3 regions of the Priestia sp. JNUCC 25 genome follow, and region 1 is predicted to be linked to each of the others. Evidence: riboswitches for the same ligand, from Rfam matches in the RefSeq annotation. Region 1 holds a riboswitch; each other region holds the start of a gene.

Region 1 (3,637 bases):
AAAAAATTCTTGAAATTCTAGTCACAAATAATATATTGTAATACTCAACTTGTAAAGTCATTTTTTTCAACTACTAAAAAAAGGACGGATGATAAAGTGAGTGTAAAAATTACGTGTTTGCAGCTTGATATTGCGTTTGGAAACCCAACTAAAAACCGAAAATATATCGAACAAAAAATGACGGAAGCCCTGAAAGAAAACCCTGATATCCTTGTGCTTCCGGAGCTATGGGATACAGCTTATGATTTGACGCGGCTAGACGAAATTGCAGATGATGAAGGGCAGCAAGCCAAGCAATTAATCTCTCAGTTTGCTAAAACAAACGAAGTAAATATTGTGGCAGGTTCGATTGCAAAAAAAACAGAGCAAGGCGTCACGAATACGATGTATATTTTTGACCGAAAAGGTCGTGAAGTATCAGAATACAGTAAACTGCACTTATTTAAATTAATGGATGAACACCTCTATCTCGAAGCAGGAACAGCAAAAAATCTTTTTACACTTGAACAGTCACTGTGCGCAGGAGTTATTTGTTACGATATTCGTTTTCCAGAGTGGATTCGGGTTCATACTAGCAGCGGAGCAGAAGTCTTGTTTGTTGTCGCTCAGTGGCCGGCTCCAAGACTTGCCCACTGGAAAGCCCTGCTCATTAGCCGTGCAATCGAAAATCAATGCTATGTAATTGCGTGTAATCGTGTAGGCCAAGATCCTAATAACACATTTGCCGGACATTCCTTAGTCATCGATCCGTGGGGAGAAATAATCGCTGAAGCTGGCGATAGCGAAGAACTTTTAAGTGCTGACGTTAACCTGGAACTTGTAAAAGAAATTCGTAAACAAATTCCTGTCTTTACAGATCGCCGCACAGAATTTTATTAATTATATATTGACAGCCGTTTTTTTGCATGATACGATTTTCACCAGATATCATAAAATATTCAAACAAATCAAAATTGAATAAGTAATCGTACTCTTATCAAGAGTTGGCTGAGGGATTTGGCCCTGTGAAGCCCAGCAACCGACCGTCATTCCATCCTAAGATGGATCACACCCGTAAAACATGTTTTACAAAGGCACGGTGCTAATTCCAACAGAAAGTAATTCTTTCTGGCAGATAAGAGGTTTGAACACTACAATCAAGCCTCTTTCCAACGAAAGAGGCTTTTATATTTTCTAAAATTATAAAAGCCTCCATATATTCTTAAACCTATTAACTTAGTAAACAAATCAGTTTAATAAACTATGGAGGGATTCCGATGTCAACAACAAAAACAGAGAAGTATCAGCCTTTAACAGAAATTTCAGCAATCAAACTTGTGAAAAAGCTAGGTCTTTTTGATGCCACAGAAGCGCTGACTGCCCGTGAAATTGGTGACGGCAACTTAAATCTCGTCTTTCACATCATAAATGATCAAACGAATAAATCCATTATCGTCAAACAAGCACTTCCCTATGCAAAAGTTGTAGGCGAAAGCTGGCCTCTATCATTGAACCGTGCCACAATTGAAAGCAATGCGCTCAAGCAATTTGGTGCATTTACGCCAGAACTTGTGCCCGCTGTTTATTACCACGATGAAACGCTTGCTGTTACGGTCATGGAAGATCTGTCTCATTTAACGATTTCTCGCGCCGGACTTATTCAAGGTGAAAGTTATCCTCTGCTCTCACAGCATATCGGTTCTTTTTTAGGACATATTGCGTTCAAAACGTCTGATTTCGCCTTAAAGCCTCAGGATAAAAAAGAAGAAGTTGTTAAGTACAGCAACCCGGACTTATGCAATATTACGGAAGATTTAGTGTTTACAGATCCTTTTTTTGATATTGATACAAATGAATTTGAAAAAGCACTGCGTCCTGATGTAGAAGAATTGTGGAATGATGGTGATGTAAAGCTACAAGCAGCAAAATTAAAATATAAATTTTTAACAAATGCGCAAACCCTAATCCACGGTGATTTACATACAGGCAGCATCTTTGCTAGCAGTCAAGAAACGAAAGTGATTGATCCAGAGTTTGCTTTTTACGGTCCGTTTGGATTCGATTTAGGGCAATTTGTTGCGAATTTATTTTTAAATGCTCTTTCTCGAGAAACAAATCGCGAACCGTTATTTGCACACATTACGAACACATGGAACGTATTCAAAGATACCTTTACTGCGCTTTGGCATTCTGAAAACACTGAACCTTTCGCTAAAGATGAGCGCTTATTACATGAAATTTTAACGCAAACGTGGCAAGATGCTGTTGGATATGCAGGATGTGAAATCATTCGACGTACGATTGGCTTAGCTCACGTGGCGGACTTAGACGAAATTTCTTCAGAGGAAAGAAAAATTAACGCTAAACGTACTGCGTTAAAAATTGGACGTTATTTGCTTCTGCACCAACAAGACGTTTCACCAAATGAATTTGAACATTTACTTCGATAACCAATAATGTACACAATGAAAGGATCGGTATCAGCATGACAAATACACTATCACTTCCGCGCTCAGTGGAATGGAATGAATCATATATTACTTTATTAGATCAGCAGCAGCTTCCTGGCAAAGTTGAATATATTAAGCTGCAAACCATTAAAGACGTATGGGATGCTACCACTACCTTGAAAGTACGCGGAGCCCCTGCAATTGGCATTACGGCGGCTTTTGGTCTTGCTCTTTCTGCGCTTAGCTATGACACAGATTCAGTCAAGGAATTTAACAAAAAGCTAGCTCTTGATCAACAGTATTTAGCTAGTTCACGCCCTACTGCCGTCAATTTATTTTGGGCATTGGAGCGCGTAGCGAAAAGCGCTGAATCCGCTTCGTCCGTTAATGAAGCTAAAACAAAAGTTGTTCATGAAGCTATTCAAATTCAAGTAGAAGATGAAGAAACGTGCTACCGAATTGGAGATCATGCTCTTTCTTTATTTAAAAAGAAAGATAAAATCATGACAATATGTAATGCTGGTTCAATTGCTACAGCTTATTATGGAACAGCATTAGCACCTTTTCACTTGTCTAAGCAGCGCGATATTCCGCTTGAAGTATTTGCCTGTGAAACAAGACCCGTTCTTCAAGGTTCTCGCTTAACAGCATGGGAACTTCAGCAGTCGGGAGTGGACGTGACGCTGATTACGGATAATATGGCCGCTCATACAATTAAAACAAAAGGAATTAATGGGATTATTGTAGGTGCTGACCGCATTGCAGCAAATGGCGATACGGCTAACAAAATTGGAACATATGGACTTGCTCTTTTAGCGAAAGCATTCGGTATTCCATTTTACGTAGCAGCGCCGCAGTCCACATTTGATTTATCTATTCAAGACGGCAGCAGCATCCCTATTGAAGAACGTTCACCTAAAGAAGTAACGCACATTGGAGATACACAAATTGCTCCAGACGGAATCTCTGTGTACAATCCAGCTTTTGATGTGACGCCAAGCGAACTGATTACGGCCATTATTACAGAGCATGGAATTATCCATTCTCCGTCTTTTGAATCCATTCAAAAAGTTTTGCTGCAATCTGCTCAATAAAAAAAGCCGCATAGCAGCGGCTTTTTTTGTTGAGCACTGGTTTTCAACTGCATTTGTAACACAATTGTAACAGTACTCTCTTCTTTTTCTACATATATTATAGGGGATTCTTTT
Region 2 (3,637 bases), 1.6 Mb from region 1:
CTTCGTAATATTCAATCCATTCTTTGTCTGGACCGTAGAAAAATAAGTATCTTGCTCCATTTGGCAAAGTTACAATGTTTTCTTCCACAAATGAAACGCCTGCTGATTTTAAACGCTCAAACTCCTCTTCAATTCCGTCTACTGCCAGCGCAAAATGATGAACTTTACCTTCGTTAGGTAAGCTTGAGTTATACCCTTGAATTAACTCTACAATTACATTGCCTTCTAAACCTAGAAAAGCTAGCTTCAAAGACGGATCGGTATGTGGTAGTTTTTCGATGAGCTCTAATCCCACTTTTTGCGTATAGAACTCAATAGATTCTTCTATATCCTTTACTTGAACGCCTACATGTTCAAATTTTAAAATTGTCATATGCATCACCCGTATCTATAGTATGTAAAAACTATGAAATATATTAAAGAGAAAGGATATAGAAGTCAATATAGGGCTGCTTATCAGGAAAGGGCTCTTAAATCATATTTTTGCTGGAGTGAATAGGGTAGAGGCTTCCCTCAAGTGCAAACGAAATTTTGCCTGTTTCTTCAGAGACAACTAAAATTAATGCATCCGATTTTTCCGACATTCCAATGGCTGCACGGTGACGTGTTCCCAATTTTTTGGTCGTTGAAATAATAGACGAGAGAGGTAAAACATTAGCAGCTGAGATAAGCTGATTATTTCTAATTAGGACGGCTCCGTCATGTAAGGGTGTCCCTGGATAGAACAGCGTCTCAACTAGCGTAGCGCTGACAGGAGCTTGAATAGGCATTCCTTTTTGAATAAGAGGGTCTACATTTTGTTCCCGTTCAATGACAATTAAAGCGCCGTGACGTTTCTCAGAAAGGTTATGAATAGCTAAGGACAGAGCAGCATATTCAAATGTATAAGGCGATAAGTAATGACGCAAGTAATAAGAGGCAGCCGTAGCTTGAACATCTTGAAATAACTTTCGCATCTCCTCAAAATCACATAGTATACAATGATCACTCGTGTCTAAATGTTTAACTAAATTAGAGGCTTCAGTTGAAATCTGCTGTAAATATGTTCGCACATTATTTTTAATTGTATCGTCTAATTGAAAAGGTTGTCTCTCCATCTTATATAGCTCCTATCTGTCAGTCAGTGTTATCTGTAATGTGTGCTAATGTGGGTGAATTATCCGTAAAGCTTATAAATCCCTTATTAATTTTATAGAGAGGTTTTGTGTTTTATTTAGCAAGAGAATATAAAAAGTTGGAGAAAAAGAAAGCGTTTTATAAACTGATATGTTCACATTTGGTTTAAATTTACATATGTTGTTTTAAATAAAAGTATAGATATTTCTGTGAATTTAAAGTATAGTTTTCTTATCGGATATATGATTTTTAATGTTGACAAATATTCTAAATATGCTAAAATTTTTAAAAAATGCTTATCAAGAGTGGTGGAGGGATCTGGCCCGTTGAACCCCGGCAACCTGCTTAGCAAGGTGCTAATTCCAGCAAAGTGTGTATCATTTTGAAAGATAAGGTGAAAATTTATTGCCTACCCAGTCTTTCAATATGGAAGACTTTTTATTTTGATATAGCGCAAGCGATAATTTGAGGAGGGACACCAATGACTGTAACCCCCGACTTAAAACAAATCTTTGGGCATGTCGAAGCAAAGTAAGAATTAAATAGTTTCGCTGACTAGACACACTAGAGGCGGTTTTATCCAATTCTAGTGGGTAAAACCGTCTTTTTTTATTGGATAACGCGGATAACTAAGAATTGGAGTGAAGAAAATGGCAGACTTATATACGTACGAAAACTGGAGTGATACGTTTCCAGAGTTCGACAGTGAAGATGAAACAAAAGGAGCCCTTTCAGCATTGCAGTGGGCGTATGATACCTACGGAGATTCAATTATCTATGCATCAAGCTTTGGGATCGAAGGGATCGTGTTAATTGATTTAATTTCAAAAGTGAAAAAAGATGCTGAAATTGTCTTTTTAGATACAGGCGTTCATTTTAAAGAAACATATGAAGTGATTGATGCAATTAAAGAACGCTTCCCTGATTTACGTATTCATATGAAAAAACCGGATTTAACTCTTGCAGAACAAGCTGAAAAACATGGAGATGAGCTTTGGAAGAGTCAGCCTAACTTATGCTGTCAAATTCGAAAAATCATTCCATTAAGAGAATCTCTTGCTCCTTATGATGCGTGGATTTCTGGTTTGAGACGCGAGCAGTCTGAGTCTCGTGCCAGCACGAATTACTTTAATAAGGATGAGAAATTCAAGAAGGTGAAAGTTTGTCCGTTAATTCATTGGTCTTGGAAGGAAATTTGGCGCTATGTGTATAAGCATGATTTACCATATAACAAACTTCATGATCAAGGCTACCCAAGTATCGGCTGTGAACCCTGTACCGCACCTGCCTACAATGTAGACGATTTACGTTCAGGAAGATGGGCAGGTACACAAAAAGTTGAATGCGGATTACACGAATCTTAAATACGAAAGAGCTGAATAAATGATGCTTTTATATGTTGCCTTTATCATTGCGCTTTTTTTTGCAATGAATATTGGGGCAAGCGGTGCAGCAGCAGCTATGGGCGTTTCATACGGCTCCGGTGCGATTAAAAAGCGAAGAGTAGCCCTGTTCATCTGTGCTGTAGGTATTGTGCTCGGAGCCATTATCGGAGGCGGCGAGGTGGTAAAAACCATCAGTTCAGGTATCATACCTGAAAAATTGCTGTCAGTAGAATTAGTTATTATCATTCTGGCTGCTGCAACGCTGTCACTCTTTTTCGCGAATTTAATTGGTATTCCTCTATCAACAAGTGAAGTAACGGTTGGTTCAGTTGTTGGAGTAGGCGTAGCTTATCAATCTCTGTATGTGGAAAAACTTTTAGTTGTCATGTCTTTTTGGATTATTGTTCCGCTAGTTTCATTTGTCATTGCTTTTTTGATTGGAAAAGTGATAAAACGCAGAGCGCATAAAAAAGAAGCAGAGGGAAAGTGGAAAAGAGTTTTAACGATTTTAGTTATAGCGACGGGATTCTTTGAAGCCTTCTCAGCTGGAATGAATAACGTGGCAAATGCTGTCGGTCCTCTAGTAGGAGCTGGATTAATGGATGCCACAACGGGTGTCATAGCAGGCGGATTGGCAGTGGCGCTCGGAGCTCTTTTACTAGGAGGCCGAGTTATTGAAACAAACGGGAAAAAAATTACTCGCTATTCTGTAGGAGAAGGGTGCATTATCTCGGGTACTGGTGCTTCTCTTGTCACAGTCGCTTCACTGTTTGGTTTGCCAGTACCGCTTACACAGGTCACTACGTCTTCTATTATTGGAATAGGAGCAGCGAAAACGGGATTCACGAAAGAACAGCGCGAAGTGGTCATTCAAATGTTAAAGGTTTGGGTGGTATCCCCTGTATTTTCACTCGTAATCTCATATGTTCTTGTGAAATTAGTACTTGAAAGCGACTTATATTCATTTGTGGTGCTAGCTAGCGGATGTATTGCCACAGCAGGTGTTCTAAGCTTGGCTAGAGCGACTAGAAGAAAAAGAGCAAGCTTGCAGTCGGAAAAAGAAAAAATGACTGCGTGATTCAAGTGCTTTTTATTATATTGTGTTAATTATTTAAGGAGGATTTTACAAAATGACA
Region 3 (3,637 bases), 160 kb from region 1:
GACCGAACAGCATATATTAAAAATAATCTTCTTACTTTTTAGATACCATAGAATGATAGGCAGAAGTGGAATTTGTTAATAATAGGCAAATGTACGAAATCAATAGCTGTACATGATACGTATATATACAGTATGAATGACCAATATGGATGACTAACAAGGAGGAAAAAGAATGGAAAACTATTATTATTATTATGGGCAAAATCAAGGTCAAGATTCAAATCCAAACCGAAAACGCAGCCACAGCAAAAATGCAAATCGACCTGATAAAGGCTATTCTTCGCAGTTTAAACCTTTAAAAGGAAGAATGGTGACAGTTTATCGAGGAGGTCCTGAATCAAAAACAGGTTATTTACTTGATGTTCAGTCTGATTATTTAATATTAGCAGTAGAAAACGATAACAATAATAACAATGATGAAAATAATAATGAGGGAAATAGCAACCAAAACAACCAAAGCAACCAAAATAATCAAAATAATCAACAAGAATATACTGTTGTATATTATCATTTATCCCATGTTAAGAGTATTACGGAAGATGCTATGTCAAATTCAGCACAGACGTTTACCGGGTTTGATAATGAAGGTACTTTAGAGTTGTATAGAGGCAAGACATTTGCTAGTACTTTATCATTACTGAAAAGTAAATATGTTCAAATAAATCAAGGGGGTCCTGAGAAAAAAGCAGGCCAGCTCCTTGACGTATTAGGTTCGTCAGAGTCTGCTTACCTTGTATTACTGTCGGAAGATGATGGTATCGTCTATATCAATGTTGAACATGTAAAAAGTATAAGTGAATATCAAAACAATAATAACAATAATAACAATAATAACATTCAAATGAATAATCAATTTGCTACAAATCAGGAACCAACTTATATGAAATCAAAAAACTTTAATAATTTATTTACTCATCTATCACACAAATGGGTATCGATCAACGGCGGCGGTCCAGAAGCTGTAGAAGGTGTATTGGTGCAAAGTCGGAATGGTACTTTTACCCTTGTTCAGGACAATCAAGTATTACGCTTACAGCCAAGACATGTTAAAACCATTTGTGTAGGAGCAAAAGGATCTTTTAAACAAAATAATAATCAAGATGATGAGCAGAAAGAGGAAAATACAAATACTGAAGACGGAGGATCAACGGAAGGCGTTCCAGAAGGTCGTACAGGAAGAAGCCGCCGCACAGGTTCACACTCGTCAGGAAAAAGCCGCCGCACAGGTTCACACTCGTCAGCGTCAAGAGAGCAAGTCATCCAAACAAAAAATTATCGTTGGAAAGCATAATGAATAAGAACAAAAAAGGTGCTTATAAAGCACCTTTTCTGTCATATAGGAAAGAGGGAGGAGAATGAGTATAAATCGTTATATTAATAAAATTGTAGAAGTAGATATTTCAGGGAAAACTAATTTTATTGGCAGACTTGTTGACTTAGGGTTAGATGTCATGATTTTGTATAATGGACATGATTATTTGTATATTCCTCTTTTACACATGCATCGTTTGCGAGAAGTATCAGAAGAAGACTATACGGTTTTACGTGAAATAGAAGAGAACTTGATAGAAGAAAGTCAGCGAATTTCTTATCGTAATATTTTACAGCAGGCAAAAGGGAAATTTATTGAAATTTATGTAACGGGAGGGAAATCATTGCATGGCTATATCACAAGCGTGCTGAATGATTATCTTGTGTTTTATTCTCCAGTGTATAAAAATGTCTTTGTTTCTCTACATCATTTGAAATGGCTTACCCCTTACAGTAATGAGTTAACCCCTTATTCTTTAAGTGACAAAGAGCTCCCGGTAAGGCCCGCCTCTGCACCTTTTGTCAGAAACTTTGAAGAGCAGCTTAAAAAATATGAAAATCAACTGGTCGTATTAGATTTAGGGGATCAATCAGAAAAAATTGGCGTACTTAAAGAAGTTTCTAATAATATTGTTGAACTAATTACGGCAAATGGAGAAAGTATGTATTGGAAGTTAGCTCACGTAAAATCTGTGCACTTGCCTTAGAAAAAGAGACCTGGCTGTCGTCTCTTTTTTTTATGTGCTTATCAGGACAAGTATATTGAATAAACAAATGAGATGATTTGAATTTTTTAGAAAATTATGTTGACAATAAAGAAAATCTTTATTAAAGTTATTAACAACAAATGTTAACCACCAACAATTATATAGAACTCTTATCAAGAGTGGCGGAGGGACTGGCCCTGCGATGCCCGGCAACCATCAAATGAAACATTCATTTGAACGGTGCTAATTCCTGTGGAACATCAGTATTGTTCTAACAGATGAGAGAAATCGTGTATAAACGAACACTCTTCCATCTGTGAAGAGTGTTTTTTATTTTGAGTTAAGGAGAGAAATAGATGAAAATTGAAACTTTATTAGTTCGTTCAGGAGTAGGTCGCGACCCTTCAACAGGTTCTATTACAACACCCATTTATCAAGCATCAACATTTGCTCATCCTGCTTTAGGGCAAAGTACAGGATTTGACTATGCACGTACGGCAAATCCTACTCGTACAGCATTGGAAGAAGCAATTGCTGCTTTAGAAAAAGGAGAAGTAGGAGTAGCATTTGCTTCAGGAATGGCGGGCGTAATGGCAGTTTTAGCACTATTTAAAAACGGAGATCATTTAATTGTATCAGAAGATTTATACGGAGGAACGTACCGAGTACTAAATGAAATCTTTTCAGAGCAAGGAATTACTGTTTCGTACGTCAACACAGCCCATCTCGAGCAAGTAAAAGATGCGCTTCGTCCCAACACGAAAGCTTTATTTATTGAAACACCTACAAATCCAATGATGCACGTGACTGATTTGCCCGAAGCAATTGCGTTAGCTAAACAGCATGATTTGCTTACTATCGTTGACAATACATTCATGTCCCCTTACTATCAGCGTCCTTTAGAGCTTGGAGCAGATATTGTGATACATAGTGCGAGCAAATACATTGGGGGGCATAATGATGTAGTTGCTGGTCTTGTAGTCGCTCGATGTAGTAGCTTAGGAGAGAAAATTCGTTTTTATCAAAATGCAGCTGGGGCAATCTTAGGTCCACAAGATAGCTGGTTGTTGTTGCGCGGTGTTAAGACGCTAGCGCTTCGTATGGAAAAGCATAACGAAAACGCACTGGAAATTGCAAATTGGCTTACTGCTCATGATCTCGTAGAAAAAGTGTATTACCCTGGTCTTGAAACACATCCAGGCTATGAAATCATGAAGAAACAAGCGACTGGATTTGGAGGCATGATTTCTTTTGCTGTCTCACACCCTGACATCGTGTCCACGCTTTTGGAAAATGTTAAAGTTATTACATTTGCAGAAAGCTTAGGAGGCGTGGAAAGTTTAATGACATTCCCAGCTCGTCAAACACACGCTGATATTCCCGAGGAAATTCGAAATCGTGTTGGAGTAACAAACTGTTTACTGCGATTATCAGTTGGAATTGAGCACGCAGATGATTTAATTAAAGATTTGAAGGAGGCATTTGATGCATACCAACAATAATAAACATAGATTCGGTACGAACTTAATTCATGCAAATACAGGAATTGACGGTCATTTTGGAGCGGTTAACGTACCTATTTATCAGGTATCTACATTTAACCAAGAAGATGAGACGAA

What was found. A riboswitch is a leader RNA that binds a small molecule or an ion and turns the genes downstream of it on or off. The one in region 1 is predicted to bind S-adenosylmethionine.
Region 2: it holds a riboswitch for S-adenosylmethionine, as region 1 does, so the genes downstream of both, JNUCC25_RS24750 (phosphoadenylyl-sulfate reductase) here and mtnK (S-methyl-5-thioribose kinase) in region 1, are expected to answer to the same signal.
Region 3: it holds a riboswitch for S-adenosylmethionine, as region 1 does, so the genes downstream of both, JNUCC25_RS07130 (trans-sulfuration enzyme family protein) here and mtnK (S-methyl-5-thioribose kinase) in region 1, are expected to answer to the same signal.

What each region holds. Positions count from the first base shown of each region.
Region 1 is NZ_CM132211.1:1,231,282-1,234,918, reverse strand. Features, by position in the region: gene JNUCC25_RS06300 (carbon-nitrogen family hydrolase) at 97-879, shown strand; SAM riboswitch class I at 971-1,121, shown strand; gene mtnK (S-methyl-5-thioribose kinase) at 1,257-2,429, shown strand; gene mtnA (S-methyl-5-thioribose-1-phosphate isomerase) at 2,465-3,523, shown strand.
Region 2 is NZ_CM132211.1:4,711,881-4,715,517, reverse strand. Features, by position in the region: gene JNUCC25_RS24760 (VOC family protein) at 1-373, opposite strand, end outside; gene cdaS (sporulation-specific diadenylate cyclase CdaS) at 471-1,097, opposite strand; SAM riboswitch class I at 1,410-1,512, shown strand; gene JNUCC25_RS24750 (phosphoadenylyl-sulfate reductase) at 1,767-2,480, shown strand; gene JNUCC25_RS24745 (inorganic phosphate transporter) at 2,500-3,579, shown strand; gene sat (sulfate adenylyltransferase) at 3,632-3,637, shown strand, end outside.
Region 3 is NZ_CM132211.1:1,393,222-1,396,858, forward strand. Features, by position in the region: gene JNUCC25_RS07115 (CotH kinase family protein) at 1-42, shown strand, start outside; gene JNUCC25_RS07120 (hypothetical protein) at 173-1,291, shown strand; gene JNUCC25_RS07125 (hypothetical protein) at 1,356-2,018, shown strand; SAM riboswitch class I at 2,186-2,303, shown strand; gene JNUCC25_RS07130 (trans-sulfuration enzyme family protein) at 2,375-3,520, shown strand; gene JNUCC25_RS07135 (trans-sulfuration enzyme family protein) at 3,504-3,637, shown strand, end outside.